DNA from 3 places in the Mesorhizobium sp. BHbdii genome. Region 2 is predicted to be linked to each of the others. Evidence: riboswitches for the same ligand, from Rfam matches in the RefSeq annotation. Region 2 holds a riboswitch; each other region holds the start of a gene.
The links. A riboswitch is a leader RNA that binds a small molecule or an ion and turns the genes downstream of it on or off. The one in region 2 is predicted to bind thiamine pyrophosphate.
Positions count from the first base shown of each region.

Region 1: it holds a riboswitch for thiamine pyrophosphate, as region 2 does, so the genes downstream of both, ACWTU8_RS03000 (YkoF family thiamine/hydroxymethylpyrimidine-binding protein) here and thiC (phosphomethylpyrimidine synthase ThiC) in region 2, are expected to answer to the same signal.
Region 3: it holds a riboswitch for thiamine pyrophosphate, as region 2 does, so the genes downstream of both, thiB (thiamine ABC transporter substrate binding subunit) here and thiC (phosphomethylpyrimidine synthase ThiC) in region 2, are expected to answer to the same signal.

Region 1 covers NZ_JBSPKX010000001.1:627,446-637,956, reverse strand. The annotation lists gene ACWTU8_RS03015 (NAD-dependent succinate-semialdehyde dehydrogenase) at 1-1,388, shown strand, start outside; gene ACWTU8_RS03010 (aminotransferase) at 1,424-2,803, shown strand; gene ACWTU8_RS03005 (alcohol dehydrogenase family protein) at 2,812-3,921, shown strand; gene ACWTU8_RS03000 (YkoF family thiamine/hydroxymethylpyrimidine-binding protein) at 3,931-4,539, opposite strand; TPP riboswitch at 4,530-4,642, opposite strand; gene ACWTU8_RS02995 (aspartate aminotransferase family protein) at 4,839-6,215, opposite strand; gene ACWTU8_RS02990 (hypothetical protein) at 6,355-6,477, shown strand; gene ACWTU8_RS02985 (NAD(P)/FAD-dependent oxidoreductase) at 6,480-7,598, shown strand; gene ACWTU8_RS02980 (hypothetical protein) at 7,760-8,230, shown strand; gene ACWTU8_RS02975 (hypothetical protein) at 8,495-8,725, shown strand; gene ACWTU8_RS02970 (hypothetical protein) at 9,029-9,589, shown strand; gene ACWTU8_RS02965 (hypothetical protein) at 9,668-9,958, shown strand; gene ACWTU8_RS02960 (hypothetical protein) at 10,158-10,511, shown strand, end outside.
Region 2 covers NZ_JBSPKX010000013.1:38,238-48,748, forward strand. The annotation lists gene ACWTU8_RS30235 (8-amino-7-oxononanoate synthase) at 1-927, shown strand, start outside; gene bioD (dethiobiotin synthase) at 924-1,562, shown strand; gene ACWTU8_RS30245 (adenosylmethionine--8-amino-7-oxononanoate transaminase) at 1,559-2,824, shown strand; gene ACWTU8_RS30250 (beta-ketoacyl-ACP synthase III) at 2,821-3,804, shown strand; TPP riboswitch at 4,346-4,457, shown strand; gene thiC (phosphomethylpyrimidine synthase ThiC) at 4,568-6,409, shown strand; partial or broken gene ACWTU8_RS30260 (FAD-dependent oxidoreductase) at 6,412-7,098, shown strand; gene ACWTU8_RS30265 (hypothetical protein) at 7,154-7,579, opposite strand; gene ACWTU8_RS30270 (hypothetical protein) at 7,629-8,528, opposite strand; partial or broken gene ACWTU8_RS30275 (Tn3 family transposase) at 8,551-10,511, opposite strand, start outside.
Region 3 covers NZ_JBSPKX010000005.1:275,201-285,711, forward strand. The annotation lists gene ACWTU8_RS24860 (amino acid ABC transporter ATP-binding protein) at 1-91, opposite strand, end outside; gene ACWTU8_RS24865 (amino acid ABC transporter permease) at 88-768, opposite strand; gene ACWTU8_RS24870 (amino acid ABC transporter substrate-binding protein) at 928-1,701, opposite strand; gene ACWTU8_RS24875 (RNA polymerase factor sigma-32) at 2,033-2,896, shown strand; gene ACWTU8_RS24880 (M48 family metalloprotease) at 2,900-4,327, opposite strand; gene thiQ (thiamine ABC transporter ATP-binding protein) at 4,625-5,395, opposite strand; gene thiP (thiamine/thiamine pyrophosphate ABC transporter permease) at 5,392-7,014, opposite strand; gene thiB (thiamine ABC transporter substrate binding subunit) at 7,140-8,153, opposite strand; TPP riboswitch at 8,197-8,311, opposite strand; gene ACWTU8_RS24900 (thiamine diphosphokinase) at 8,414-9,058, shown strand; gene ACWTU8_RS24905 (ABC-F family ATP-binding cassette domain-containing protein) at 9,060-10,511, shown strand, end outside.

The DNA.
Region 1 (10,511 bases), on a different contig from region 2:
GTGAAGCCGCCGAGAGCTTCGAGGTGACCGATCCTGCCACAGGCACCGCCGTTGCCTGGGTTGCCGCGCTCGATAGCAGGCAGACGAGCAAGGCGATCGACGCGGCCTCCCGCGCCTTTCCCGCCTGGCGCGCGGCTCTCCCACAGGAACGCGCGAGAATTCTGCGAAAATGGTTCGATCTGATCATCGCTGCCAAGGATGATCTGGCGCTGTTGATGACGCTCGAACAGGGCAAGCCGCTTAGGGAAGCGCTTGGCGAGATCGACTACGCCGCCTCCTTCGTCGAGTGGTATGCCGAGGAGGCAAAACGCCTCAACGCCGAAAGCGTCACCAGCCACTTGCCAAACGCCGAGATGATGGTGCGGCGCGAGCCGCTCGGCGTCGTCGGCGTTGTCACCCCGTGGAATTTTCCCGCGGCCATGCTGACCCGCAAGGCGGCGGCCGCCCTTGCCGCCGGCTGCTCCATCGTCGCGCACCCTTCGTCGGAAACGCCGCTGTCGGCACTGGCGCTTGCCGAGCTCGGCGAACGCGCCGGCCTGCCGGCAGGCGTCTTCAACGTTCTCACCGGCAAGGCTTCGACCATCGTTGGGCGGATGTGCGAAGACGCTCGCGTCCGGGCCATAAGCTTCACGGGCTCGACGGAGATCGGCAGGCTGATCGCCGCGCAAAGTGCGCCGACGATGAAGCGGCTGGTGATGGAGCTTGGCGGCCACGCGCCGCTGATCGTCTTCGCCGACGCCGATCTCGACAAGGCTGTGACCATAGCCGTCGATGCGAAATTCGCCACTTCCGGCCAGGATTGCCTCGCCGCCAACCGCATCTATGTCCAGCGCCCGATCTACGATCGTTTCTGCGCCGCCTTCGCCAGGCGCATCGAGACGCTGCGGACCGGCAATGGCCTGGCTGATGACACCGACATCGGGCCCTTGATGCATGAGCGCGGGGTCAAGAAGGTCGAGGAGCAGGTCGCCGATGCGCTCGCCCATGGCGCACGCTGCCTCACCGGCGGCAAACGCGATTCTGCAGGACCGCTGTTCTACCGCCCGACCCTGCTCGCCGATGTCACCGACGACGCGCTGATCATGCGCGAGGAAACTTTTGGTCCGGTGGCCGCGGTGACGCCCTTCGACAGCGAGGATGAGGTCATCGCCCGCGCCAACGCCACCGAATACGGGCTCGTCGCCTATGTCGTCACCGAGAACGGCGGCCGCCAATTGCGCATGGGCCGCGCGCTCGACTATGGCATGGTCGCCATCAACCGCGTGAAGATCACGGGCGCGCCGATTCCCTTCGGCGGCGTCAAACAGTCCGGCATCGGCCGCGAGGGCTCGCACCACGGGCTCGAAGCCTTTACCGATCTCAAATATCTCTGCCTGGACGTCGCGTAAGCCGCGCCCGACACTTTTCCTCAGGAGTAAAAAAGATGCTCGACCAGTCCAACGAACTCGCCGCCTGGGACCGCGACCACTTCTTCCATCCCTCGACCCATATGGGTACCCACGCGCGCGGCGAGAGCCCGACCCGCGTGATCGCCGGCGGCGAAGGCGTCACCATCTGGGACAATAATGGCCGCAAGAGCATCGATGCCTTCGCCGGCCTCTATTGCGTCAATGTCGGCTATGGCCGGCAGAAGATCGCCGACGCCATCGCCGCGCAAGCCAAGAACCTCGCCTATTACCACGCCTATGTCGGCCACGGCACCGAGGCGTCGATCACGCTGTCCAAGATGATCATCGACCGCGCCCCGCAAGGCATGTCGAGGGTCTATTTCGGCCTCTCCGGTTCCGACGCCAACGAAACCAACATCAAGCTGATCTGGTACTACAACAACGTGCTCGGCAGGCCGGAGAAGAAGAAGATCATCTCGCGCTGGCGCGGCTATCACGGCTCCGGCGTCATGACCGGATCGCTGACTGGGCTCGACCTGTTCCACAACGCCTTCGACCTGCCGCGTGCGCCGATCCTGCACACCGAGGCGCCCTATTATTTCCGCCGTACCGACCGCTCGCTGAGCGAGGAGCAGTTTTCCCAATACTGCGCCGACAAGCTCGAAGAGATGATCCTGGCTGAAGGCCCGGACACGGTTGCCGCCTTCATCGGCGAGCCGATCCTCGGCACCGGCGGCATTGTGCCGCCGCCCGCCCTCTATTGGGAAAAGATCCAGGCGGTGCTGAAGAAATACGACGTGCTGCTGGTCGCCGACGAAGTGGTCACCGGCTTCGGCCGGCTGGGCACCATGTTCGGCTCCGACCATTACGGCATCAAGCCCGACCTGATCACCATCGCCAAGGGCCTGACCTCGGCCTATGCGCCGCTGTCGGGCGTCATCGTCTCGGACAAGGTCTGGCAGGTGCTGGTGCAGGGTTCCGACAAGCTCGGCTCGCTCGGCCATGGCTGGACCTATTCAGCGCATCCGATCTGCGTTGCCGCCGGTGTCGCCAACCTCGAACTGATCGACGAGATGGACCTGGTGACCAACGCCGCCGAGACAGGCGCCTATTTCCGTGCCGAACTGGCGAAAGCCGTCGGCGGCCACAAAAACGTCGGCGAGGTGCGCGGCGACGGCATGCTGGCGGCAATCGAGTTCGTCGCCGACAGAAATGATCGCGTGTTCTTCGATGCATCGCAAAAGATCGGGCCGCAGGTCGCAACCGCCCTCGCCGCAAGCGGTGTCATCGGCCGCGCCATGCCGCAGGGCGACATTCTCGGCTTTGCGCCGCCGCTCTGCCTCACCCGCGAAGAGGCCGACATCATCGTCTCGAAGACGGCCGATGCGGTGAAAAGCGTGTTTGCAAACATCTGAAGATCGACATGGACGCCATGACCAAAACCCTCCCCGCCACCATGGCCGCCGTGCAGCTGACCGGTCACGGCGGGCCGGAAAAGCTCGTCTACCGCACCGACGTGAAAGTGCCCTCGCCCGCCCCAGGTGAAGTGCTGGTCAAGGTCACCGCTTGCGGCATGAACAACACCGATGTCTGGGTGCGTCAGGGCGCCTATGGCACGGAGGAAGATGCTGCCGCGGTATCGACTTGGCGCCGCCAAGGCAACACGCTGACTTTCCCGCGCATCCAGGGCACAGACACGGTCGGCCACATCGTCGCCCTCGGCGATGGCGTCTCGCCGGACCGTATCGGCGAGCGGGTGATGGTCGATTTCTCGATCTACAACCGCGACGACGATTCCCTCGCCGACATCGACTACATGGGCCACGGCCGTGACGGCGGCTATGCCGAATACCAGGCTGTGCCAGCCGAGAACGCCCATGTCGTCGATACCGAAATGACCGATGTCGAACTTGCCACCTTCTGCTGCGCCTATCTCACGGGCGAACAGATGCTGGAACGTGCCGCACTAAGAGCTGGCGAGCGTGTGCTGGTCACTGGCGCTTCTGGCGGCGTCGGCTCCGGCATCGTGCAGCTGGCGCGGGCGCGCGGCGCCATCCCCTATGCCGTCGTCGGCAAGGGCAAGGAACAGGCGGTGCTCGACATCGGGGCCGAAGCGGTGATCACTCGTGGCATCGCCGACCTGCCCGCCGCCGTGAACGCAGCGACCGAGGGCCGGCCGATCGACGTGGTTGCTGACCTGGTCGGCGGCGCCATGTTCAACGACCTCTTGCGCATCCTCAGGCCCGAAGGTCGCTACACGACGGCCGGCGCGATTGCCGGCCCGGTCGTGCAGCTCGATCTGCGCACTATGTATCTCAAGCAGTTGCAGCTGCACGGGTCCAGTCAGGGCACACGACACGATTTCCGCCGTATCGTGCGCTACATCGAGGACAAGAAGATCCGACCGCTGGTCGGCGGCGTCTACAAGCTCTCCGATTTCCACCGCGCCCAGGCGGATTTCATTGCCAAGGATTTCGTCGGCAAGCTGGTGGTCGTTCCGGATGCCGTCTCGGATCTCGCTGCAACCTGTTGACAGCCAAGGCTAACGAGGGCTCGGGCTGTTCGCCGACACGGTAAGGTCGAGCGCGACATGGCCTTGCGGCGCGCCGAAGCGAAGGAAAGCTTCCGACACCGTCGCGAACACCGGTCCAGCGTCGCCCCTCAGCTTCGTGCAGAAATTCTTCGACCTGTCAAAGACCCCCGAGGCCTTGAGGAAGTCGATGCAGCCGTAGATCTCGTCCATGTGGTGGCCCTCGCCGAGCGGATAGAGCGAGAACTGCGCGGCGACCTCTTGTCCGAGTTTTTTCGCACCGTCGACATGCGCCCGCGCCGCGCCGATGCGCTCGGCCAGGGACGGCTCGTGGCTGCTGCCGGAAAGCGGTGTGCAGATCGGATCGTCAGGCTCGCCAGGGCAGCCACGCGACACCGTTGCCGACAACACGCAATGCACGCCACTTGCCGCCGCCGATGCGAAGAGATCGCGCATGGCCGGGAAAAGCTGTTCGGGCGGGCCGACGATCAGCGTCGAGATGTCGTCGGTCTCGATGCGGAAATTCGGTCGATAGGGATCCATCGCCGAAAGTGCCCTAAGGATGACGCCGACGAAATCGTCGCACATCGGATACAGGGAAATCTGTGCACCTGAAAACATGGTCGCCTCGCTCCGCTGGCATTACCCAGATCAGCTTGAGGGACCGAAGGCTTGACGCCCACCATCTCAGCCCCGGCAATACGGAGCGCCCCTGTCGATATGAGCGACGTAGCACCCGCGCAAAGGATGTTCAAGTATGGGTCTAGGGCAATCGCTCCAAGGCAATCGCTTCAGAGCAATTGCCAAGCTTGGCGGCGCCGGCGAAGCTGCCGATCCCCCGCTTGCGGGGGAGATCGGATCCCGCTTTGGCTTTCGCCAGCCACCAACGCCCGTTCAGCCTCTCCCTTCGGATGACCTGATCAGCTCTGTGATCCGACCTGCTTGACCGCGGCTTCGAGCGATCTTTCAAACGCGTCGACCACCTGATCGACCTGGGGTTCGGTGATGATCAGCGGCGGGCAGAAGGCCAGCGCGTCGCCCATGTTGCGCGAGATCACGCCGTTCTGCTGCATGAAACCGTTGACGAGCCCGCCCAGCGCGCCGGCCGTCTCCCACGGCGTCTTGTCCGCCTTGTCGCCGACCAGTTCGACCGCCGCGATCAGGCCGACGCCGCGCACTTCGCCGACAAGCGGGTGCGAAGCGAACTTGCGCAGGCACTTCTGCATATGCGCGCCGACCGTGCGCGCATTGCCGACGAGATCGCGTTCCTCGATCAGCTTCAGGTTCTCCAACGCGACCGCGGCCGCTACGGGATGGCCGCCGCCGGTGAAGCCGTGGCCGAAGGTGCCGATCCGATTGCTTTCGTCGGCAATCGGCTCGAAAACTTTTTCGTTGATCAGCAGGGCCGAGATCGGCAGGTAGGATGAAGAGATCTGTTTCGACAGCACCATGATGTCGGGCCTGATACCGAAGGTCTGCGAGCCGAACATTTCGCCGGTTCGACCAAAGCCGCAGATGACTTCGTCGGCAACGAGCAGGATGTCGTATTTCGACAGCACCGCCTGGATCTTCTCCCAGTAGCCGGCCGGCGGAACGATGACGCCGCCGGCGCCCATGATCGGTTCGCCGAAGAAGGCGGCGATGGTTTCCGGGCCCTCGGCCAGGATCAGCTTTTCCAAGTCGTCGGCAAGCCGGCTCGAAAACTGCTCTTCGCTCTCGCCTGGCAGCGCTTCGCGCCAATGGTGCGGCGTCGACGTGTGCAGCACATTGGCGATCGGCAGGTCGAAGGAAATGTGGTTGTTGGGCAGGCCGGTCAGGCTTGCCGCGGCAATGGTGACGCCGTGATAGCCGCGATTGCGGCTGATGATCTTCTTGCGTGCCGGCTGGCCGAGGGCATTGGACCGGTACCAGATCATCTTCATGGCCGTATCATTGGCCTCGGAGCCGGAATTGGTGAAATACGCCTTGCTCATCGACACTGGCGCCATCTGCACAAGCTTCTCGGCGAGATCGATCAGCGGCGAATGCGATTTGGAACCGAAGTCGTGATAGTAAGGCAGCTTGGACATCTGGCGCACCGCCGCGTCGACCAGCCGCTTCTCCGAGAAGCCGACCGCGACACTCCAAAGCCCGGCCATCGCCTCGATGTAGCGGTTGCCGGCCAGATCCTCGACATAGATGCCGTCGCCCTTCTCGATGACGAGCGGCCCTGCCTCCTCATGCTTGCGGGCATTGGTGTAGGCGTGCATGTGGTAGCTGACGTCGCGGGCTTCGGGAGAATTCGGTCGTGCGTCCATGATGGTTCCTGTCCTGCATGCCGGACTGGGTCCTGCCGCCGTTCGGCGCGCATCGCCTCTTGGATTATGCTGTTTGATGCATCTGTTTCTCGTAAGGGTGTCAAGCCCTTTCGAAAGCGCTGGCGGATGGACGGAAGACATGCAGAATTTCAGCTTCGAGGCCGCAGAACGCGAGAACCTGCACGAAGCCGTCTGTGCGCATCGCCGGGTCGTTATCGTTGAACGGCTCTCCAGGCACAACAACAGGGCTGAGGTGGCCTGATCGTGGACCATGTCGACTGCATCGTTGCCGGCGCCGGGGTCGTCGGCCTCGCGATCGCGCGCGAGATGGCGCAGCGCGGCATGGACACCCTGATCCTCGAAGCCGAGAACGCCATCGGCACCGGGATTAGCTCGCGCAATTCCGAGGTTATCCATGCCGGCATCTACTATCCGGCCGGATCGCTGAAGGCCCGGCTCTGCGTGGCAGGCCGGGAAAAGCTCTACCGTTATTGCCAGGAGCGGGCGGTGCCGCATGCGCGCTGCGGCAAGCTCGTCGTCGCCACGAATGCCGGACAGGAGCCGGTGCTCGCTTCCATCCTGGCCAACGCCTCTGCTTGCGGCGCGGGCAACCTGACGCCCTTAACCGCCGCCGAGGCGCGCAGGCTGGAGCCGAAGCTGCGATGCACGGCGGCCCTTTTGTCTCCCGCAACCGGCATCATCGACAGCCACGCGCTGATGCTGGCGCTGCTGGGCGACGCCGAGAAGCACGGGGCGACACTCAGCCTCAACACCCGCATCGTCGCCGGCCGCATCGAGAGTGGGCGCATCGTGCTCGACACGGTCGACAGCACCAGCGGCGGCTTTGAAATCGCCACCGCGCGCTTCATCAACGCCGCCGGGCTTGGCGCCACGGCACTTGCCGGCTCGCTTGACGGGCTCGACCGGCAATTCGTGCCAGAACTACGCTACGCCAAGGGCAATTATTTTTCGGTCGCCGGCCGGGCGCCGTTCTCGCGACTGGTCTATCCCATACCCGAACCCGGCGGGCTCGGCGTGCATCTGACGCTCGACCTCGACGGCGTCGCCCGCTTCGGGCCTGACGTCGAATGGACGGATCAACTCGACTATCGCGTCGATCCAGCGCGTGGCGAGCGCTTTTACGACGAGGTCCGCAAATACTGGCCGGACCTCGCCGATGGCAGCCTGCAGCCGGCCTATAGCGGCATCCGGCCGAAGCTCTCCGGTCCCGGCGAAGCCAATGCCGACTTCGTCATCCAGGACGCGGCGGTGCACGGCGTGGAGAGCCTCGTCAATTTGTTCGGCATCGAGAGCCCCGGCCTGACCTCAAGCCTGGCGATCGCCGACCATGTCGCGCAGCGCCTCGCGCCGAAGGCAAGCTAACCGAGGCGACCTGCGCGAGCGTGCCCGCTGCTAAAAGCATAGCCAAAAACGCACGTAAGCCATCCGTAAGTCGGGGTCGAAAACCTGGGTCCGTCGATCACAGCCGATTACCGGAGGCCTCAAGCTCTCCGAAACCGTCGGCCCATGACTAGGAGGATCCGATGCGGCTCGACAACGATCACACGCCATTCCGCCGGGACGACGCGCAATCCGAATGGCGCACTGCCTCGGCGCTGGCCGATCTCTTGTCCTTCGAAGCGTCGAGTCTTGACGCGAAACCGAAGGCTGCGGCTTCTGGCCGGACCGCGGAGGCGCTTTCACGATTTGTGGCGGCGATCCGGGCGCGTATGACCGGTCCTGGCGGCTACTATAATCTTGGCAACGCGCTCGGGCTGGTGATGGGCGTCACGATCCAGCTCACCGCCCCCCAAGGGTCCGGCATGGGCGGCGCCGGCCTGTTCGACTATTTCGCTGGCAGCAGCGGTGCGGTGGCGCTGACGCTGGCGACGCTGGTCTTCTTCTGCAGCGGCGAAGTCTATCACCGCGCCTGGGCCGGGCGGACGTCCCCGATCCGGCTTTTAACCGCCTCGCCGATCTCCTATCGGGGATCGGCGCCATCGGGCTTGGCATAGCGCCGTTCCTGTTCGGCCAGCCGGTGCTGGCCAGCCGCCTGCCGGCGACGCTCGCGGCGGCGCTGTCGATGGGCGCCGCCTGCCTGAGGTGTGGTTGGGCGGTTCCCCTGCCCTTGTTGCCGCGCCGCTGACATTGCTTGCCTGTTACCTGCTGTGGGCCAGGGCCGACCTTCTGCTGTTTGCCAACAGCGCCTGCGAAAGCGCGCCCGCACGGCCCAGGCGCCGTAGACCGCCCAAGGCAACCAAACGACCGGGACCATCGATATGAAGAACCGTTTCGAAGCCATACCGAACCCAAGCTGCCGGTTCGACATCTGGGACAATGAGACCGGCGAGCCCGTCGTCCATCACGACCGGCTGCTCACCTTCGCCTCGGCGAAGTTGGCTGCAAGGATCGCCGACTTCCTTAATGACAGCCGTAGCCACCGGCGCCACGCCGGCGCCGCCGAATGGCGCGTTGCTGACCGCGATATCTCGTCTTGCCACAAACTTTAACGAAGAATAGAACGCTTTGGTACAGAACATCGATAGATAATGACGGCGTGGCGACGATCATTCGCTGCAACGTGAAGATGAGAGACCAAAGTGAACATGACCAAGCGAACAATATTAGCAACGATTCAGATAGCACTTATGTCGGCCTCAACGATTGCCTTCGCTGCCGAGGCTCCAACGCTGCCAGCCGATCTGTCGAAGAATTCGAACGATCTGCAACGTGCCGTATGGGCCTGCGAGGGTGGAGCGCAGTTTTTCCAGGAAGGTTCGGGCCAGAAAGGCTCGGTTCGGACACGATTCTTCTTGGGCACGGTCGACGCCAGTGCCAGCAGAAGCGAACAGCCGCTCACGCTGCAAGACAACCGCTTGTCGGGTCTGGGCAGCCTTTCGGACGACAAGGGCTGGTCCAATATTCGCTTCGATTGCACGCTTTCGCCAGACCTGCGAAAGCCGACGGCGTTCAAATTCGAAGTGGTCTCGCCGATACCGGAAAGCAGCGGTCCGATCGTTCTGACGCATGGGGAAACCGACGATCGGGACTTCGTCGCCAGTTGTGTCAAATCATCTGGGGAAATCCAGGTTTCCCTGACCAACACCCTGAAATGGCTGAAGGACGGCAACTATGTCACGGTCGGCATCTCAGGCGGTCCGGGCTCGGGGCTCTATGTCGGCCGGGGCGTGATCGACGACAAGCTTGGCGTCGCAATGCCGGTATTCAAGGCCAGCGCCAAGGACCCCCTCTTGAGCTGGATCGCATCCGGAAGCAGTCTTCACATCAACCTTGGCGGCGAATCCACCTACGATGTCTCCCTCAAGGGCAGTGCCCAAGCCGCTAAGGCCTTCGCGGCAGCCTGCAGTTCGTGAGAACCTGTAGTTGATGAGAGCCTCTAGTTGATGAGAGCCTCTAGTTGATGAGACTGGGGACTTCGGCGGAATGTCGCCATGACCGATGAGCCAGGCCGTGAGCCGGCGCGTGAGCCCCAGGATTTGGAGCGCCTGCTGATTTCCCGGCAGTGGGTGGGAGACGTCCACGGCATGGCCGCGCTTTTTGAGCCGCATTCCGTCGTCGACAGCGGTGAAGGGCAACTGACGCTTGGCCGCGAAGCGATCCGGGCACTCTTCGCGGACATCACCGCAACGGGCCGAAAATTTGTGGCCGGAAAATCAGTCCCCGCCTGTTATCAGCGGAGATTTTGGCACTCACGTCAACCCGCCTTCCCGATGGCACCGTAACCGCCGAGGTCGCCCGCCGCCAGGGCGACGGGACATGGCTATGGGTCATCGATCGATTCGCCGTTGCGTAGCGTCGGCCTGACGCATGTACTCACCGACGGCCTTATCCTTGACGGACCGGGAACCATAATCCGGCACAATGGTTGTGTGGTCACCAAGTGATCCTCCCCGAGCAAACCGGAAAACGGAAGGAACGATCATGCGCATGTTGACGACGATTGCCGTCCTTTCGGGATTGGCCTTGGCGCAGCCGATCCACGCGCAATCCACCGACCCGCAGCTTCCCCAAATCGCACCCACTGCCCCGGAAGCCCTGCCCGACCAGACGCCGCCTGACCAGGCCCTGCCCGACCAAGCCGTGCCGGATCAAGGTTTCACCGACCAGAACTTTACTGGCATTGCGATCGTCGCCCTGGAGGATTTGCCTCCGGAGCTCAAAACACAAGCCGAGGCCGTGATCACCCAGACCAGCGTTGAAGATTTGCTTACCCTGCAGAGCTCGATCGATGCGTCGCCGCAGGCAGCAACGGCGCTGGCGGCGAGCGGCCTGGAT
Region 2 (10,511 bases):
ACGCCTGAGCACGAGGCGCTCGAGGCGAAGGCCGCCCACTTCTTCGGCGCCGAGCGGGCGCTGTATTTCGGGAGCGGTTATGTCGCCAATACCGCGGTGCTGACCACCCTGCCGCAAAAGGGCGACCTGATCGTGCTCGACGAACTCGTCCATGCCAGCGCGCATGAGGGCGCCCGGGCCGGCCGCGCCGAGGTAAGGTTGGTCGCGCACAACGATGCCGACGCGGTAAACGACGCCATCCATGCCTGGCGCGCGACCGGCGGCACTGGCCGCCCCTGGATCGTGGTCGAAAGCCTTTATTCCATGGATGGCGACAAGGCGCCGCTGACCGACCTGATCGCGGTGGCCGATCGCCATGACGCGTTTCTCTTCGTCGACGAGGCCCACGCGACAGGCGTGTATGGCCCGAACGGGCGCGGCCTCGGCCATGATTTCGAGGGCCGCGACAATGTCGTTTCGCTCCACACCTGCGGCAAGGCGCTGGGTGGCTCCGGCGCTTTGGTGACCGGACCGACGGTGCTCCGCGACTATCTCGTCAACCGCTGCCGCCCCTTTATCTATGCCACCGCCCCCTCGCCGTTGATGGCGGTCGCGGCAGCGGAAGCGCTCGATATCCTTCGCGACGAACCCGAGCGCAGAAAACGGCTGGCCGAACATGTCGCCTTTGCCGGCGAAGCGATCGAGCTGCGCTGCGGTGTTGCGCCGAGCGGCTCGCAGATCCTGCCCTTTCCTGTCGGCGACAATCATCGCGTCATGGCGTTTGCCGCGGCCCTGCAGGGTCGCGGCTTCGACGTGCGTGGTATCCGGCCGCCGACCGTGCCGGAGGGCACCGCGCGGCTCAGAATCTCGCTGACGCTCAATATCGAAACGGCCGACATCGCCAATCTGGTCGAGGCGCTGGCCGAACTGCAGCGCATCACACGATGAGTAGAACCTTCGTCATCACCGGCACCGACACCGGCATCGGCAAGACCGTGCTTGCCGCCGGTCTCGCCGGCCTTTTGGGCGGCAGCTACTGGAAACCAATCCAGGCGGGGCTCGACGGCGAGACCGACAGTCAGACGGTCGCGCGCCTCGCCGAATTGCCCGACGAGCGGATCCTTCCAGAGGCCTGGCGCCTGCTGAAGCCGCTGTCGCCGCATCGCGCCGCCGAGCTCGAGGCAACCGAAATCGACCCCGACCGTCTCGCCCTGCCGGAAGTCGCGGGACCCCTGATTGTCGAGGGCGCCGGCGGTCTGATGGTGCCGCTCACCCGCAGGACCCTGTTCATCGATGTCTTTACCCACTGGCGCGCTCCCGTCGTGCTGTGCGCGCGCACGGCGCTCGGCACCATCAACCACACGCTCCTGTCGATCGAGGCGCTGCGCCGGCGCGACATCCGTGTGCTCGGCGTCGCCTTCATCGGCGAAGCGATGCCCGACACCGAATGCACGATTGCTTCGATGGGCGAGGTACGCGTGCTCGGCCGGCTGCCCCCGCTCGATCCGCTGACGCCTGAAACGCTGCGGCGGGCGATGAGCACCCATTTCGACAAGGCCGCGTTCGATGAGGTCTGCGCATGAGCCGCTCCGCCGTCTGGCACCCGTTTACCCAGCACGCCATCGAACCGCCGCCGACGACGATCGCGCGCACCGAGGGCGCCTGGCTCGAGACGCGCGAGGGCAAGCGCATCCTCGATGCGATCTCGTCCTGGTGGGTGATCACCCATGGCCACCGCCACCCGAAAATCATGGCGGCGATCCGCGACGCCACCGAGACGCTCGACCAGCTGATCTTCGCCGGTCTCACCCATGAGCCGGCCGAGCAACTGGCCTCGGCCCTGGTCGGGATGGCGCCGGCCGGCCTCGACCGGGTGTTTTATTCAGACAGCGGTTCGACCAGCGTCGAGGTCGCGCTGAAAATGGCTCTCGGGTATTTCCGCAACATCGGCACGCTACGCTCGCGCATCGTCGTGATGGAGCACGGCTATCACGGCGACACGATCGGGGCGATGAGTGTCGGGGCGCGCGGCGTCTTCAACGCCGCCTATGAGCCGCTGCTGTTCGAGGTCGACACCATCCCCTTTCCGGCCGTGGGCCGGGAGCAGAAAACCCTCGATGCATTTGAAGCCGTGACACGCGATCGCAGCGCCGCCGCTTTGATTGTCGAACCACTGGTGCTGGGCGCCGGCGGCATGCTGATCTATCCGGCACGAGTGCTGGCCGAACTGAAGGGGATCGCCGAGCGTTCCGGAACGCTGTTCATCGCCGACGAGGTGATGACCGGCTGGGGCCGCACCGGCACGCTGTTTGCCTGCGAGCAGGCTGCAATCGCGCCGGACATATTGTGCACCTCCAAGGGGCTGACGGGCGGCGCGGTGCCGCTCGCGGCGACGCTTGCCACCGATGCGATTTTTGAGGCGCACTATTTGAGGGACCGGACAAAAACCTTCTTCCATTCGAGTTCCTACACGGCCAATCCGATCGCCTGCGCGGCCGCACTCGCCAATGTCGGCATCTGGCAGGAAGAACCGGTGCTGGAGCGGCTCGCCGCCCTGGCGCGGATGCAGGACGAGAACTTGGCGCGATTCCGCGACGATCCGCGATTCGAGAATGTGCGCGCCATAGGCACCATCGCCGCGCTGGCCCTGTGCGTCGAGGGTGCCGGCTATCTCGCCGAAATCGGCCCAACGCTGCGTGCCTTGTTCCTCGAGCGTGGATTGCTGGTGAGGCCGCTCGGCAATGTCATCTATGTCATGCCGCCTTATTGCGTGACGTCGGACGAGCTCGACCGCCTCTACGACGCGATCGACGAAGCGGCCGACCTGGCGGGCAACGGCCAATGAACCGTACGGCGCGCCTAGTCGGGTTTGGCCATCATGTCCCGGGCCGAAAGGTCGAGAATGCCGAGATCGAGCAAAGCCTCGGACTGGATGCCGGCTGGATCGAGCAGCGCACCGGCATCCGCTCGCGCTTCTGGGCGGAGCCCGGCGACACGCTTTCGGGCCTCGCGGCCAAAGCGGGTGCGATGGCGCTGGACGATGCCGGCATCGATCGCAAGGACTTTGGCCTGCTCCTTCTTGCGACTTCGACGCCGGACCATCTGCTGCCGCCGAGCGCGCCGCTGGTGGCGCACCGGCTCGGCTGCGAAAACTCGGGCGCGGTCGATCTCGCCGGCGCTTGCGGCGGCTTCATCTATGCGCTGACCTTCGCCGAGGGGTATGTGCGCCTGCACAACCGACCGGCCGTCGTGATTGCCGCCAACATATTGAGCCGTAGGATCAACCCGGCCGAGCGTGCAAGCGCGGTGCTGTTCGCCGATGCCGCAGGCGCGGTGGTGCTCGTACCGTCCAGCGATCGGGCCCACGGCATTCTCGGGGCGTCCCTGAGCGCCGACGGCGGAGGCTATGGCCTGATCCGGATCCCGGCCGGCGGCAGCAGCCGTCCCTTCTCGGAAGAGATCGACATCGGTGACACACGAATGACCATCGCCGACGGACGCCAAGTGTTCGTCAAGGCGGTCGACATGATGAGGCGCTGTTCTGAAGAGGCGCTGGCGGCGGCCGGCCTCTCTGCCGACGACGTCACCCGCTTCGTGCCGCACCAGGCCAATGCCCGTATTTTTGACCCCGTCGGAAAGGCACTCGGCATCGCCGACGAGCGCATCGTCAAGACGATCGCAGAGTATGGCAATTCGTCGGCCGCGACGATCCCGCTGTCGCTGTCGGTCGCCCATCGTGCCAGATCAATTGAACCTGGCGAGAACCTTCTGCTGGTGGCTGCCGGGGCCGGGCTCACCGGCGGAGCGCTGGTGGTCGGTTTCTAACTCGGCAATCGGCATGTGGTCGCTCGGGTGCCCGGCAGGAGGACTGTGCTCGCTGCCGGGCATGTAGGCCTTGGGAGCGGTACGTTGCGCGATCAAAATAACAGGTCCTGACCGATGCCAACTTGCTAATCCTTTCGCTCGTTGGCCGCATTGCTGCGATATCCTTGCAAAAGCGCCCGATGTGGATCGAGGCTCAGATGTCGGGTTGCGTTCGCAGGTCATCACTCCGGGCCCTCGATTCACGCATCAAGCCGCTTCGGCGAGACTGCTTTTGACGGCGGCCGGCGCGAGGCCTATTGGCGAGGCACTTGGTGGTGGCGTTGGGCCTGCAGGGTCGGGCTGTCTCGGGGCGGCGCTGGTCGAGGCGCTTTTTCTTGCTTTTCAATGTTATCAACAGCTGCGCTTGTTTCTGGACCAATCTGTTGCGGGGACCCGTATTCCCGCCAATTCTCGTTGCAATGGCCCGCCTGGTCTGAAGTTGCCTTCGCGTGCTTCTGGCTCAACGGCAGTTGACAGGACGGCCGCGCTTCCTTCAGTTTGAGTGCCTCACCAGGGGAGTCCCGGCAAGGGGCTGAGATACTGCTATCGTGCGCAGTGACCCGTTGAACCTGATCCAGTTCATACTGGCGTAGGGACGGTGCGAGGTTTCGCGGGTCGGCCACCCGGCTTCGGCATTCGGGCAATGACCCGACAGCAAGCGAAGCTTCACTTCCTCCTCACCGCGTGGACTGGGTCTCCGTTGCACTGAGCAGGGAGGCTCACCATGGATACCCGGAACGACCCCAAACCTCAGGTCACCACTGGTCCCCTGCCCGCCTCGTGCAAGGTGTACAGGCCCGGTACCATTCATCCTGAAATCCGCGTGCCGATGCGCGAGATCGCCGTGCACCCGAGCGCCGGCGAGCCTCCGGTCACGGTCTACGATTCCTCCGGTCGCTACACCGACCCAGACGCGTCGATCAACATCGAAAAGGGGCTGCCGCGTCTGCGCGAGGGATGGATCGAGGCACGCGGCGACGTGGTGCGCTACGACGGACGCAGCGTCAAGGCGGAAGACAACGGCTTTGCCACCGGCGACCGGCTCACGCCGCAGTTTCCCGAGCTCAACGGGCCGCTGAAGGCCAGGGGCGGCAAGGCGGTCACCCAGCTTGCCTATGCGCGTGCGGGCATCATCACGCCGGAGATGGAATTCGTTGCCATCCGCGAGAATCTCGGCCGGGAGGAACTGAAAACGAAGCTCGCCCGCGATGGCGAGAGTTTCGGCGCCGTGATCCCCGATTACGTGACGCCTGAGTTCGTGCGCGACGAGATCGCGCGCGGCCGCGCCATCCTCCCGGCCAACATCAACCACCCGAAATCGAAGCCGATGATAATCGGCCGCAATTTCCTGACGAAGATCAACGCCAATATCGGCAACTCGGCGGTGACTTCTTCGATGGCCGAAGAGGTGGAGAAGATGGTGTGGGCCACCCGCTGGGGCGCCGATACGGTGATGGATCTTTCCACCGGCCGCAACATCCACAACATTCGCGAATGGATCATCCGCAATTCGCCGGTGCCGATCGGCACCGTGTCGCTCTACCAGGCGCTGGAGAAGGTGGGCGGCATCGCCGAGGAGCTCTCGTGGGAGGTCTTCCGCGACACACTTGTCGAGCAGGCCGAGCAGGGCGTCGACTATTTCACCATCCACGCCGGCGTGCGGCTAGCCTACATCCCTCTGACCGTGGACCGTGTGACCGGCATTGTCAGCCGGGGTGGTTCGATCATGGCCAAGTGGTGCCTGGCACACCACCGGGAAAGCTTCCTCTACGAACATTTCGAGGAAATCTGCGACATCTGTCGCGCCTATGACGTGTCGTTCTCGCTGGGCGATGGGCTGCGCCCCGGATCGATCGCAGACGCCAACGATGCCGCCCAGTTCGCAGAGCTTGAGACGCTTGGCGAACTGACCAGGATCGCCTGGGCGAAGGACTGCCAGGTGATGATCGAAGGTCCCGGCCATGTTCCCATGCACAAGATCAAGGAGAACATGGACAAGCAGCTTGCGGTCTGCGGCGAGGCGCCGTTCTATACGCTCGGACCACTGACGACCGACATCGCGCCTGGCTACGATCACATCACCTCGGCCATCGGGGCGGCGATGATCGGCTGGTTCGGCACGGCGATGCTCTGCTACGTGACGCCCAAGGAGCATCTGGGCCTGCCCGACCGCGACGACGTCAAGACGGGCGTGATCACCTACAAGATCGCGGCCCACGCGGCGGACCTCGCCAAGGGCCACCCCGCGGCGAAGGTGCGCGACGATGCGCTTTCGCGCGCGCGTTTCGAATTCCGCTGGGAGGACCAGTTCAATCTCTCCCTCGATCCCGAGACGGCGCGGTCGATGCACGACGAGACCCTGCCCAAGGAGGCGCACAAGGTTGCGCATTTCTGCTCCATGTGCGGCCCGAAATTCTGCTCGATGCGCATCTCTCACGACATACGGGCAGAGGCGCAGAAGGAGGGCATGGCCGCGATGGCGGAGAAGTTCCGCGACCGCGGCGACCTCTACGTGCCGGTCGTGGATAGCGAACTCCATCGCTTGGACGGCGTCCAGGAAGGCTGACGATGCACGTGCTTGTCAAAGGCGCGGGCGTGGCCGGTCTCGCCGTCGCCCATGAACTCGCCAGTTGCGGCGCCGATGTCACTGTCGTCGAGCGACAGCCCGCCATCGGCGGTGGCGCGTCTTGGCTCGCCGGCGGCATGCTCGCGCCCTATTGCGAGCGGGAGAGCGCCGAGGAAGACGTGATCCGGCTGGGCCTGCCCGCCGCGGAGTGGTGGGAGGCTGCACTTCCGGGCAGCGTTTGCTTCAACGGAACGTTGGTTGTCGCGCCGTCTCGCGATATGGCCGAGTTGCGGCGCTTCGCCGCGCGCACGCGGGGCCATCGGCAGCTTTCCGTCGACGAGATCGGAGTACTGGAGCCGGACCTTGGCGGGCGTTTCCAGGCAGGCCTCTTCTTCGAGGAGGAAACCCATCTCGACCCGCGCCGCGCGCTGCAGGGGCTGCACGCGAAGCTTACCCTGCTCGGTGTCGACTTTGTCTTTGGGCAACCCGGCGCCCCGCCCGGCGCGCACTTCGACCGCATCCTCGATTGCAAGGGCATGGCCGCCGCACGCTCGCTCCCCGGCCTGCGCGGCGTGCGCGGCGAGGTGCTGGTTCTCAGAACATCCGAGATCTCGCTTTCCCGACCGGTACGCCTGCTCCATCCGCGTATTCCGGTCTATGTCGTGCCGCGCTCGGGAAACTGCTTCATGGCCTAACCGGCCCGAAGCTGCGATTTTGGCCAAGTTTGGGAACATTTAATGAACGTCATGGCGTGGTCGGTGATTTCAGCAGCATAGCGACGTTTTCGGCGGTAAATTTGAAACCCCGCCGATCGGGTATCCGCTCGGCGGAGATGGGATATTTCGGCCGTCGAGGATCAATGCCGGTGACCCGGAATCTTTCACCTTCGACCGTGAACTCGCGTCCGAAGTCCGAGGGTGTCAAACCGTATCGCGCGGCCAGATACTCGAACATGTCCTTTTCGAGATTGAATGCTGTGCCGTCGGAGGCGGGAATGCTGACTCGGAACACCGGCTCGAAGGCAAAGCCGGACTCCAGGCTGCGCCAGCCGGCGCCCTCTATGACCAATCCATGATCCGCGGCGATCTTTTGGCAGGCCTCGAGCATCTGGGCATGGATTGCTTCGCAAGCTGCCGGTGTCAGGCGAGTCATGCGCTTGCCTTTGCTCATTCTGATTCGCCTTTCCGCACCTGGTCCACAGTTCCTCGCGAGATTGGCGTTAAGCACCGGCGCCGTGCCGCCGTTTGCGCGGTTTCAATTTCTTGGTCGCTTGCACCAACCATTCGATAGCGCCGGGCGTCGCCTGCCAAGCCTCGCCATTCTCTTCGACGTATTCGGCCGCCTCATCTTCGCCTCCCATGGTGATGTAGCCGTCCATGGAGGCAACCAGAGGCTGCTTGCCGGACAAGACGCCGGGCACATGGCGGTTGGCCAGCCAAGCCTCTTCGGCCAGTTGGTCGGCGTCTCGATCGTTCTCACGGAAGGCAAGCAGGGCCTGCGTATAGAGCCACGCGGCAACGCCATCGTCTTGGATGAGCTTCTTAAGGGCCTTGATGGCATTGCGCGCCAAAAGATGCCCGGCCAGTACGTAGCGAATGCCTTGATTGTCGTTGGGATTGAGCTCAAGCATAGCCCAATAATGGCCAATCGCCTCCTGATGCTGGCCGAGCCGCCACAGGGCGGCGGCAAGCCCGGCCCGCGCCCGCATATAGGGGCGGGTTTCAAGAAAGCCCCAGAAGTGTCCGGCATATTCCTCGAACCCCTCAGCCCCGAGCGCCTGTTCCCCCGCCTCCACACCCTTCTGGTACCAGGTGAGGGCTTCCTCGACGGATTTCGCCTCTTCCTCGGCCAGCAGCACATAGGCGTCAGCGCACAAGGGCGACACTTTGAGCGCTTTCCTGGCCAGGGCGATCCGTTTGCTGCGGGTAGTCGCCTCCCAGGCCTCATACATGATGTGTTGCGCCGCCTCGACCGGGTCGCTCCCGCGCAGCCGCCCGCCGGCCAGACTGGCCATGAACCCCTCCATGCCGCGCCGGTCCGGCAGCGGCGGCAGTGCGTTGTCATTCTTGGGCTTCTTGGCTTCACCGTCTTCTTCCGTGGCTTTCTTCGAGACAGGCATGGTGTTTCCTCCTATTGCGCGGTTACGCCGCCTGTTTCCGCTCGAAATCGATGCGGCGATTGAGATCAAGATCGAAGCGGCCGTAGGGATTAACATGGCCGTAGATCAGTGGTGTGAGACCGCGATAGTCTTCCGGCGCAAGCCGCGCTGCCCATTTCGGCTCGCTCAGCACCGACTGCATCATCCTGGTGTTCACATAGACCAGCGACGCCTGCAGCAGATGCAGGGCCAGCGCCGAGATCTCCTGATCCTCCAGCCGGTTGGTGGCGATCTCGCCGCCCTTGCCGAAGAACACGAAGCTGGTGGCGCTGTTCCAGTTCTCGACCACGTTCAGACCTTCGTGGATTTCCCGGCGGAATGCCTCGTAGCGCAGATACCGGCACAGGAAGATCGTCTTCGCCGCCCTGCCGAGTTCGGCCAACGCCTTGTAGGTCGGATGCATCGCTTCGGCGCGGGCAAAGCGGCGCAGGATCGCCTCCGGATCGGCCGTCCCGCTGTGCATGGCGGCGGCTTATTTGACCATTTCGTTATATTGCTGCTCGATCTCGTCCCAGTTGATGACACTGGAAAGAACCGGCAGCAGATTGGGCAATTCCGCTCGCAGGCCCGGATAGGGCAGCGCCAGCTTCTGCCGGGCGATCGCCTTCAGGCGTGGCGCCAGCTCAAACCCAAGCAGATAGCAGAACGCAAAGCCGATCGCGCTCTGGCCATGGCTGTCGACGTATTGCCGCTGGATCTCCATGTCGGTGCAGTGCCGCAGCACGCCCTTAATCATCGCGGCGACCTCCGAGGACGAACACCGCTTGAGCTGCGAACAGATGCAGGTCGAACCCTTTTCGACATGCCAGTTAGATCATCACGCCGCGGCCACCGTAGCGGACATGCCATTCGGTCATCAGGTTGCCGTCCCAGGCCCCGAACTTCTTGGAATCCGATGCGCAGGTCGTGCCGGCCTCACCCCAGATGGCAGTGTTGCGGATGGCCAACGTCGCATTGGCGACCCCGGCGCAGGCCGCCTCGAGCGCGGCCCGGTCAGGGAAGCGCCGGCTCACGTGCAGCAGCTCCTCATAGCTGACATCCGGGCAGCCCGCCGCCACACGCTTCAGGCCGGCATTGGTGCCCAGCCCGTAAAGACACAAAAGCAGGCGCCGGTCGAGCACGTCTGGGGAGAGCGCCACGCGGGATGCCGACGTCTCAAAGGCGTTGAGAAAGCCGGTGTCCAGTGCCGTCTCCTTCAGCACGTCCAGGAGCTCCGTCATCGGCCAGCGCTGCCCGATGTCTGCCTTGACCGAACGAAGACCCTGCGGCTCCGGCAGCGGCTGAAAGGGCGTGATCGAGAGGCGGTTTTCGCCGCGCCACAGAATCCGCACCTTGTCGTTGGACGGGATTTCGGCGTTGAGCAACCGAAGTTCCCGCTCCAGTTCCGTCTTGATTTTCCGGCTGAAAGCGCGTGCATCCTGGGTCAGGTTCAACGCGCCATAATAGGCCCCGCGCCTGGCCTCGAAATCCCCCGGCAAATCCTCGTCCGGATTGCGATAGCGGTCCGCGCCCACCACCCAGATCTCCTTCGCCCGGATGCGGTCGCGCAATTGGCTGAGCACACAGAGCTCATAGCTGATGCGGTTGATACGCCCATCCTTGCCAATGATCGCGCTGCGCCATTTCGGCGGAATGACGCCCTCGATCGGCACGCCGTTCCTCGGAAGGACGCGGCATCCGCTGTCGAGCGTCCGCCTGATCCAGTCGAGAGCCTCAAGCACCGGCCGATGCACGGCATTGTTCGAACGAAACTCCAGAGCCGAAAGCAGCCGCGGCAGGATCCTTCGATAATGATTGGCGTAGGAGCCGCGCATCACCTCGTAGATCCGTCGCTCAAGCGTGCCCTTCGCCCGATGCTCCTTGACGATCGCCGCCAGCTCCTTGCGGCCCGCCACCGGAAAGATCACGTCACAGACCCGACCGTCCGGCGCCTCGATTGCCGCG
Region 3 (10,511 bases), on a different contig from region 2:
CTGTGACGCTGCCTTCCTCGATGGTGACGGTCACGCCCTTCAGCACGAGGTTGTCGCCGAAGCGCTTCTCGATGTCGGTGAGGCCGATCATGAGCGCGCCTCCAGGAAGCCGCCATAGCGGTTAAGCCGCTTTTCCAAGCGCGTCTGCAATGCCGACAGCACCGAGCTCAGCGCCAGATACAGGGCCGCCGCCTCGATATAGAGGATCAGCGGCTCATAGGTGGTGGCGACGATCCGCTGCGCCGCCTGGAACATTTCCGGCACGGTGATGGCGGCGGCCAGCGATGTATCCTTGACCAGCGAGATGAAGGTGTTGGACAGCGGCGGCACCGCCACGCGGCCGGCCTGCGGCAGTATGGTGCGCCGCATCGCCTGGCTCCAGGTCATGCCGATCGAGTAGGCCGCCTCCCACTGCCCCTTGGGCACCGAGCCTATGACGGCGCGGATGATTTCCGACGTATAGGCGCCGATGTTGAGCGTGAAGCCGATCAACGCGGCTGAAAAAGCGTCGAGCAGGATGCCGACCGAGGGCAGGCCGTAGAAGATCAGGAAGAGCTGCACCAGAAGTGGCGTGCCACGGAAGATCCAGACGTAGAAGCGGACCACGGCGACCAGCGGCTTCGGGCCGAACAGCCGGACAAGCGCCGCAACCAGCCCTACGAAGAGACCGAATGCGAACGACAGGAGCGTTAGCGGCACGGTGAAGATCAGCGCGGCCCATAGCAGCGTCGGCAATGAGTCCAGCATCAATTGCAGCCAGTGCGGCACGAAAACCCTCCTTGCGAGATTGCCGCCCAAAACCGGCCCGGCAGCATCGAGGCGCGACCATACGATCGTCATATCACGCGAAAAGCGGCGGCCGTCAAAGACGGCTCGCCGCGATGCTTGCCATGCGGGCCGGCAACCGGCCCGCTCCGTGCGATGCGCTTACTTCGAAACGTCCTGGCCGAAATAGGTGTCGGCGATCTTCTGGTAGGTGCCGTCGGCCTTGATGTCGGCCAGTGCCTGATTGATGGCGGCGACCAGTTCCGGATCGCCCTTGCGCACGATGACGCCGGAATAGTCGGCGTTTTCTTCCTGCGCGGCGATCTTCACATTGGCGTCGGGCTTTTGCTTCTTGAAATCGAGGAAAGACAGGCTGTCGTTGATGGTGGCGTCGGCGCGGCCGGTAAGAAGCAGCTGGATCGATTGGTCGAAACCATCGGTGCCGACGAGCTCGGCGCCGTTCGTTTCGGCGAGTTTGCCGAAATTCGAAGTCAGCGACTGCGCCGCCTTCTTGCCCTTGAGGTCGGCAAAGCTCTTGATATCGGTATTGTCGCCGCGCACGATCAGCACCGCCTTGGAAGCGATGTAGGGATCGGAGAAATCATACTTGGCCTTTCGCGCCTCGGTGATGCCGACCTGATTGATGACGGCGTCATAACGCTTGGCGTCGAGGCCGGCGATCAGCCCGTCCCATTTGCCTTCGAGGAATTCGGCCTTGACGCCGAGGCGCTCGGCAATCGCCTGGGCTATCTCGACGTCGAAGCCGACCAATGCACCCGAGGCATCATGATAGGTGAAGGGGGCATAGGTGCCTTCGGTGCCGACCTTAAGGACGCCGACCTGCTTGATCTGATCGAGATTTGCGCCGGTATGGCCTGATGTGACGGCCAAAACCTGCAGTGTTCCGGCGACGATAAGCGATTTGAGCCATTTCATTTTTCTGTGATCCCGTCCTTGGCCGACGTCCGGCGTATTTGTTGAGCGCCGGAAACTGACAGATGCAGCCTGGCGAAATAAGGAACCGGATTTCAAAAATAAGACGCTTTTGAAATCCAATTCTCAAAACCACGTCGAGTCACGCCAACCGACCGCGCAGCGACCGCCGCAACGAGCTTTCGCCAGTGCAATCCACGCGCCATCAGCCGCGGAACCATTCACCCGCGTGGCACGTTCTTGGCTGTTGTAGGGCGCGGCGTCGCCAATTCAACCACGATGCCAGCTCAGGGTCGAGCGATCGCACCGCAACGCCCGGAACAGGGAGCGTGGCATGATGGAAGATATGGCAGGGCGAACCATGGTCCGCGCGGCGATGAAAGCCCCCTATCTCGAGCGCGACGAGGAGCATCTTCTCGCGCTGCGCTGGAAGCAAGACAACGACCAGCAGGCGCTGCACCAAATCGCCATGGCGCATATGCGGCTGGTCATTTCCATGGCCTCGAAATTCCGCCACTACGGTCTGCCGCTCGGCGACCTGGTCCAGGAAGGCCATGTCGGCCTGCTGGAGGCAGCGGCCCGTTTCGAACCGGAGCGCGAGGTGCGGTTTTCGACCTATGCGACGTGGTGGATCCGCGCCTCGATGCAGGACTATATCCTGCGCAACTGGTCGATCGTGCGTGGCGGCACCAGTTCGGCGCAAAAGGCGCTGTTCTTCAATTTGCGGCGCCTGCGCGCCCGCTTGGCGAACGGCGCCGAGCCGATCTCGAATACTTCGCTCTACCGCGAGGTGTCGGTGGCGCTCGGCGTCTCGGAGGCCGACGTGGCGATGATGGACTCCCGCCTTTCGGCACCGGATAGCTCGCTCAACCAGCCGCTCGCCGACGATGCGGGCGCCACCGAGCGAATGGATTTCCTGGTTTCTGACGATCCTTTGCCGGACGAGGTCGTAAGCGACACGATCGATGTCGAACGCCGCTCTGTCTGGCTGAAAACGGCGCTCGGCGCGCTCAATGCCCGCGAGCTCAGGATCATCGAGGAGCGCCGGCTGAGCGACGAGGGCGCGACGCTCGAAGCCCTCGGCGAGGCGCTCGGCATCTCCAAGGAGCGCGTCCGCCAAATCGAGGCACGCGCCATGGAAAAGCTCAAGATAGCGCTGGTGAAGCAAAACCCCGAGTTTCTGGCGACAGCCGCCTGAATCTTATTTGTCGGTGATGATCTTGACCTTGTCGCCGGCGGACACTGCTGCACCGGGCGACATCGCGTTGAGCACCCTGAACAGGTCCAGCTTGCGATCGACGCCGACCATCTGCGCGGCGAGCGACCCCATGGTCTGTCCGGGCCGCACCGTGACAACGCGGATATGCAGCGGCTTCAGCGCCGCTTTCTCGGTTGCGCTCAAGATACGGAAGGAGCCGCTGACCGAGCGCGCCAAGGCATCCAGCGAGGTGCTGGCGGAAGGTGCCGCGGTCAACAGCCGGTAGACCTGACCGCCGGCGCGGATCACGGCGATGTCGAACTGCCAGCCCTCGGCGCTGGCATGCGCCGTCGCCGCCTCGTTGCCATTGATCGTTTCCTGGCGCACGCTGCTTTCGTCGAGACCGGCCACCCAGCCGCTGCGGATGTAGTCGGTCAGCGAGCGGCTCTTGTCGATCGAAACGCCGTCGAAGCGGATCGCTATGTCGCCTGGCCCGGTTGCCGTCACCGCCGCGGCCGAGTTGTCGATGATGAAGCCATCGGGCACCGAGAACGACACGCCGAGCCCTGGATGCAGGAAGGTTTCGCCACGCACATAGCCCTCTTCCGGTGTGTCGCCGTAGAGCAGGCCGTCTATACCGGCGAGGAAGGCGTCGCGGTCGCGCGTGCCGACGCCGGGCGCACCGAACTGGCGGGCATGACGCTGCGCCAGATCGATGCGTTGCGGCGTGTTGGGATGCGTCGCCAGGAAGTCGAGGCTGGCGTCGGTGGCGCCGCTGATAGAGCGGAAATCGGTGTAGGCCGACATGGACTGCAGGAAGCGGCCGGCGGCAAAGGGATCGAAGCCCGCCTCGCCGATCGACTTGATGCCGATGCCGTCAGCCTCAAGCTCCTGATTGCGCGAGAACTGGGCAAGCCGCAGCTTGCCACGGATCAGTGCCGCCTTGGCGGTCGGGCTGTCGCCGAGCACATCCGAGACGACCTTGGTTGCAAACCCCTCCTCAGCCTCGAGCTGCTGGCGCTGCAAGCCGTGGTTTGCAGTGACGTGGCCCATCTCATGCGCGATGACCGCGGCGAGCTCGGCCGAATCGTTGGCCAGCGCCAACAGGCCGCGCGTGATGTAGAGATAGCCGCCCGGCAGCGCGAAAGCATTGACGTTGGGCGAATTGAGGATGGTGATGCGGTAGGTCTGGGTCGGGTTGGCGGACACCACGGTCAGGCTGCCGACGACCTTGGCGACCATACGTTCGAGCTTGGGATCGGAATACTCGCCGCCATAGGTGGCGAGGATGCGCGGGTGCTGCGCCTTCGCCATTTCGGCGAGCTTGCTGTTGGCTGCGACATTGTCGACCGTGATCGGTTTGTTGGAAGGCTGGAAGCCGGATTCCTGCACGTCCGGAGGCGTGAACATCTGGCAGCTTGCCAGCGCCATGGCAAAGCCGGCCAGCGCGAGGAAGCGCGCCAGTGGTTTCCTTCTCACTCTGTCGGTGCCGGTCGGCAGAACAGCTTCCTTTCGGGTCTCAGCACATGGCCCTGAAAATCGGGCATCGATTTTCAGAAAGGATCATACGCACAATCAACTGCCACAGCGTCCTTCGCGCCCACGAGCACGCATGACACCGAAGTGGCAAATCACAACCTATGCCGGACCAGTATCGGAGGACCTAGCCACACTACTTTGACCATGGCAAGCAAGCACCACATCGCCTGAAGCCGGTTTGGCCGTAAATTATGTCCGCTTCCGGGCAACATCTCGTGATCCCGCGCCAAACGGACCTGCACCGATATAGTGCCGGAAGGCTTCCGGTCCAGCCTTGGTGAAAAAATCGGCGACAGTCCCGGTTGCGGCAACTGTGGCATTGTCCAGGAACACCATGTCCTTGCCGATACGGTGGGCGTCCTCCGGCTGATGCGTGACGAACAGCACCGTCATGCGCCGCTCTGCATGAACGTCGGCTACCAGATCGAGCATGTCGTCGCGCAAGGCCGGTCCGAGCGAGGCGAACGGTTCGTCGAGCAAGAGCACCGGCCGGTCGCGCACCAGGACGCGGGCGAGCGCGACGCGTTGCCGCTCGCCACCGGAGAGTTCGCGCGGCAGGCGCTGTTGCTTGCCGGCAAGGCCGACGCGCTTGAGCGCCGCGGCGACCGCAGCGTGGTCGGCCTCGGTCAGCCTGAGCGACGGCGAGCGGCCAAGGCCGACATTTCGTTCGACCGAAAGATGGGCAAAGAGATTGTTTTCCTGGAACACCATCGACACCGGCCGCGCCGAAGGCGGTTTGGCGCCGAAATCGGCGCCGCCGATCAGCACGCGGCCCGATCGCGGCCTCTCGAAGCCGGCCACCAGATTGAGCAGTGTCGATTTTCCCGAACCGCTCGACCCCATGATGGCGGTGATCTTCGAGGCGGCGAACTCGACATCGAATAAAAACGGCGCTTCGCCATAGCTGAACGAGACCTTTTCCAGCCGCACAGCCGTACCGCTTTCACTGTTGAGCGTCATGATTTTTCTCCCCCCCGTCCCAGCCAGTCCGCGGCCAGGACAAGCGCGAGACAGACCAGGCCGAGCAGCAATGCCAGGCCTGCCGCGTCCATAGTGCGGTAGCTGCCCATGCGCGACAGCAAGAGATAAGGCAGCGTCTGCAGGGAGTCGCTGCCGAACAGGGCAATGACGCCGAGATCGCCGAGCGACAAAGCCATCGCGAACGCGAAACCGGTGGCGAGCGGCCGCCGCAGCGACGGCCAGTCGACCAGCCGGAACCGGTCCCAGCCCGAAATGCCAAGCAGTAAACAGAGCCGTTCGTGGCGTTCGCTCGCCGCATCATAGCCGGGGCGAATGGCGCGGATGGCAAACGGCATCGCCATCACCGCGTTGACGGCGACGACCATGACAGGGGCGATGGCAAAGACATCGCTGAAAGTACGCAGGAGAAGGAACCAGCCGGCGCCGATTACGATGGGCGGCACGACGAGGACGAAGCCGGCGCCGGTATCGGTGGCGTATTCGAGCAGCGTCTTGGCGTCGACGCGACGCCTCAAGGCCAGCGCCCGTCGTGCCATGACGAGCGACAGCGACAGCGCCACTGAAAGCAGCGCCGCCAGCAAGGCGAGCACGGCGCTGGTCAGCGTTGCCTGCCGCACCGCGCGCTCGGCCGCCAGCCGGCCGAGATCGGCCCCAAGGCCTGACGTCACCGTGGCCGCCATCGGCCCGGCGACGAACAGCAATGCCAGAACGATCAATGCTGCGTTCAGCACGGTCTCGGCCGTACCAGCCGAAAGATACCGGCGCGGTGCCACCGGCAGGTTGGCGTCGCCGACGGTGTTGGCGCCAAGCCGCATCAATGCAAGCACCACGATGAAGGTCAGCGCGATCTGCAGCAGTGTCAGCGTGACCGCGCGGGCAGGATCGAAATCGAAACGCAGCGCCTGATAGATGGCGACCTCCAGTGTCGTCGCGCCCGGCCCACCGCCCAGCGTGAGCACGATGGTAAAGGATGTGATGCAGAGCATGAAGACAAGCCCGGCGACCCCTGGCAGTGCCGCACGCAGCGTCGGCCATTCGATCAACCGGAATGCGGGTCTGGCGCCCATGCCGAGCTGGCTCGCCAGCCGCCACTGGTCGGCCGGCACCGTCGCCAGCGCCTCGAGGAACAGCCGCGTCGCCAGCGGCAGATTGAAGAAGACATGGGCTACGAGGATGCCGGACAGGCCGTATATGCCCGGCCAGCCCTGACCGCCAATCGCGGTGAGCACGCCGGCGAAATAGCCGGCACGGCCATAGAGAGCCAGAATGCCGAGTGCGGCGACGATGGCCGGCAGCGCAAGCGGCACGGCGAAGAGCTGCAGGATCAAGGCACGACCAAAGAAGCGCGGATGCCGCGACAGCGCCCGCGCAACGAACAGCGCCGGCACCACGGAAAGCAGTGTCGACAGCAAAGCCTGCCACAGCGTGAAACGGGCGACACGGAAGAGGTAGGAATCGAAAGTCGACGCGGCGCCGGTCGGGTTGCGCGTAGCTTCAAGGATGAGCCCGGCGAACGCTCCGCCGATCAGCAGCGCAACAGCGGCAAGCGCGATGGTGCCGGCGGTGACGCGGGGATCGGCAGGATATCCGGTATGCATGCCGCCCTGCCTGGTTCAACGATCGTCGAAGCAGAAAATATGGCTGAGGCCGAGTTCCCGCCCACGCCCCTCTGTCCTGCAGGACAGAGGGGGGCACCGTAAGGTGATCATCTTTCAATCACAAGCTACTTGCTCATCACCGACAGCCATTCGTCGACCCAGGCCTTGCGGTTGGCGGCGACCTCTTCGGGGCTGAACAGCAAAGTCTTGGTCGGCTTGACGAGCTTGTCGAAGGCCGGATTGAGCGGCTTGTCAGTTTTGCCGGCAGGAAACATCCAGTTGGTCTCGGGGATGACATCCTGGAATTTCGGCCCGGTCATGAAAGTCAAGAACTGTTTCGCCAACGGGTTCTTCGCACCCGTGGTGGTTATGCCGGCAACCTCGATCTGCAGATACTCGCCCTCCTCGAAGGACGCCGCCTGATAGCGTTCGGTGTTTTCGGCGACCATGTGATAGGCCGGCGACGTGGTATAGGACAGCACCATCGGCGCCTCACCCTTGGTGAACAGGCCATAGGCCTCGCTCCAGCCCGGCGTCACGGTGAGCACCTTTGCCTTAAGCTTGGCCCAGGCTTCCGGCGCCTTGTCGCCATAGACCGACCTCACCCACAACAGCAGGCCGAGACCGGGCGTCGAGGTGCGCGGATCCTGGATAACGATCTTCTCATCGGCATTGCCGTCGACCAATTCCTTCAGGCTCTTCGGCGGGGTCTTTAGCTTTTCGGTGTCGTAGACGACGGCGAAATAGCCATAGTCGAACGGCACGAAAATATTGTCGCTCCAGCCACCCGGCACATTGACGTCGATGACGACGCCATGCGGCGAAAACAGGCCGGTGGCCTTGGCTTCGGCCGTCAGATTGGTGTCGAGGCCGAGCACGATGTCGGCCTTGGTTGCGGCGCCTTCCAGCTTGACGCGGTTGAGCAGGGCGACGCCGTCGGCGACCGCGACGAATTCGAGAGTACAGCCGCATTCGGCCTCGAAGGCCTTCTTCACCGCGGGGCCTGGACCCCAGTCGGCGGTGAAGCTCTCATAGGTATAGACGGTGAGTTTTTCCTGCGCGGATGCCGGCCCGATGCCGGCGAGAAGGGCCGCCGCAAGCAGCATTGCCGAAACAAGAGTGTATAAAAACGTGCGCATCGGCGCCTCCTTCGTTCACGTTGAAAGGAATTGAGGCGTCGGGCTGTCCGAAACGTCTAATCCCTCCGCCGGTACAAACCGGATCAGGTTCAGCGGGTTGGCATGGTTGCCTCTCAGCTGGTCCGCGAAGATCGCGTCCAGCACCCCGTTAGAGCGTTTCGACACATAGGCCCGGCCCAGGTGTGGCGCAAGCGGAAGTTTGCCGGGCATCCGGAACGCGGCCTTCCGTTTCGCAAGCAGGGCTGGTAAGGGCCACGCATATGAGCAAATTCACCATCCTGCTTGGCGGCGATCTTATCCGCACGCCGCTGCTCGACCGCCAGGTCGCTGGCACGCGTGTCATCGCCGCCGACGCCGGCATGAGCCATGCCCGGACGCTGAGCCTGACGCCGGAACTCTGGGTCGGCGACTTCGATTCGGTGCCGGCGGATTTGCCGGACGAGCTGGCCGCCGTGCCCCGCCAGGTGTTTCCGGCAGAAAAGGACAAGACCGACGGCGAACTGGCTATCGCCGCCGCGCTCGAACGCGGCGCGACCAGCCTCGTGCTTGCCGGCGCGTTCGGTGGCAAGCGGACCGACCACGCCTTCTTGCACCTGGCGCTCAGCGTCCGACTGGCCGAGGCAGGGACGGAGGTGCTTTTGACCAGCGGCGCACAGGAAGGCATCCCCTTGCTTCGCGGAAAGGTCGGCTTCGACTACGCCGATGGCACGCTGTTTTCGATTCTCGGCTTTTCCGACCTTTCCGGCCTGAGCGTGACCGGCGCCAAATGGCCGCTGAACCATATCGAGATGGCGTTCGGCTCGTCGCTGACCATTTCCAATGAGGTCAAGGGCCGGCTTGAAATCGCGCTGGGCAGCGGCCGCGCGCTGTTGCTCGCCCACCCATTCCCCCTTACCGAAAGCTGACATGGCGCCGCCACTTCTCAATCTCGACGGGATAAAACTGACCTTCGGTGGCACGCCGCTGCTCGACGGAGCGGAACTGACGGCGTCGGCGGGCGACAAGATCGCTTTGGTCGGCCGCAACGGCTCGGGCAAGTCGACGTTGCTCAAGATCGCTGCGGGATTGATCGAGCCGCAGGACGGCGAGGTGTTCCGCCAGCCTTCGGCGACAGTGCGCTACCTGCCGCAAATGCCCGACATGGATGATTTCGCCAGCGTCCGCGCCTACGTCGAGGCGGGGCTCGGACCCGCCGACGATCCCTACCGCGCCACCTATCTGATGGAGCATCTCGGCCTGTCCGGCGACGAGCGGCCGAACGATCTCTCCGGCGGCGAGGCGCGCCGTGCTGCCCTTGCCCGCGTCATGGCGCCGGAGCCCGACATTCTCCTCCTTGATGAGCCGACCAACCATCTCGACCTGTCGGTCATCGAGTGGCTGGAGGAGGAGCTTGGCCGCACCTCTTCGGCGCTGATCGTCATCTCGCACGACCGCCGTTTCCTCGAGCGCGTGTCACGCGCCACTGTCTGGCTCGATCGCGGCCAGACCCGCAGGCTCGACAAGGGCTTTGGCCATTTCGAGGAATGGCGCGACAACGTGCTGGAAGAAGAAGAGCGCGAGCAGCACAAGCTTGGCCGCCAGATCGTGCGCGAGGAGCACTGGTTGCGCTACGGCGTGACGGCAAGGCGCAAGCGCAACATGCGCCGGCTCGGCGAACTGCAGACCCTGCGCCAGCGTTTTCGTGGCCATCGCGGCGCCGAGGGTGCGGCGACCATGGTGGCCAGCGACGCCGCCGAATCCGGCAAGCTGGTGATCGAGGCCAAGAACATCGAGAAGAGCTTTGGCGATCTTACCGTGGTCAAGGGCTTCTCGACCCGCATCCAGCGCGGCGATCGTGTCGGCTTGGTCGGCCCGAACGGCGCCGGCAAGACGACGCTGCTGAAGATGCTGACCGGCGAATTGAAGCCGGATTCAGGCTCGGTGCGGCTCGGCACCAATCTGGAGATCGCCACGCTCGACCAGAAGCGCGAGGCGGTTGACCCGGCCGAAACACTGGCGCAATACCTCACCGACGGGCGCGGCGAGAACCTTGTCATCAATGGCGAGCAGCGCCACGTCGTCTCCTATATGAAGGATTTCCTGTTCAAGCCGGAACAGGCGCGCACGCCGGTGCGCGAGCTTTCGGGCGGCGAGCGGGCGCGGCTGCTGCTCGCCCGCGTGCTGGCGCGGCCGGCAAACCTGCTGGTGCTCGACGAGCCGACCAACGATCTCGACATGGAGACACTGGAACTGCTTCAGGAACTGGTCGCCGGTTTTGCCGGTACCGTCATCCTGGTCAGCCACGACCGCGATTTCCTCGATCGCACGGTGACCAGCCTGATCGCGCCGGACGGCGGCGGCCGCTGGATCGAATATGCC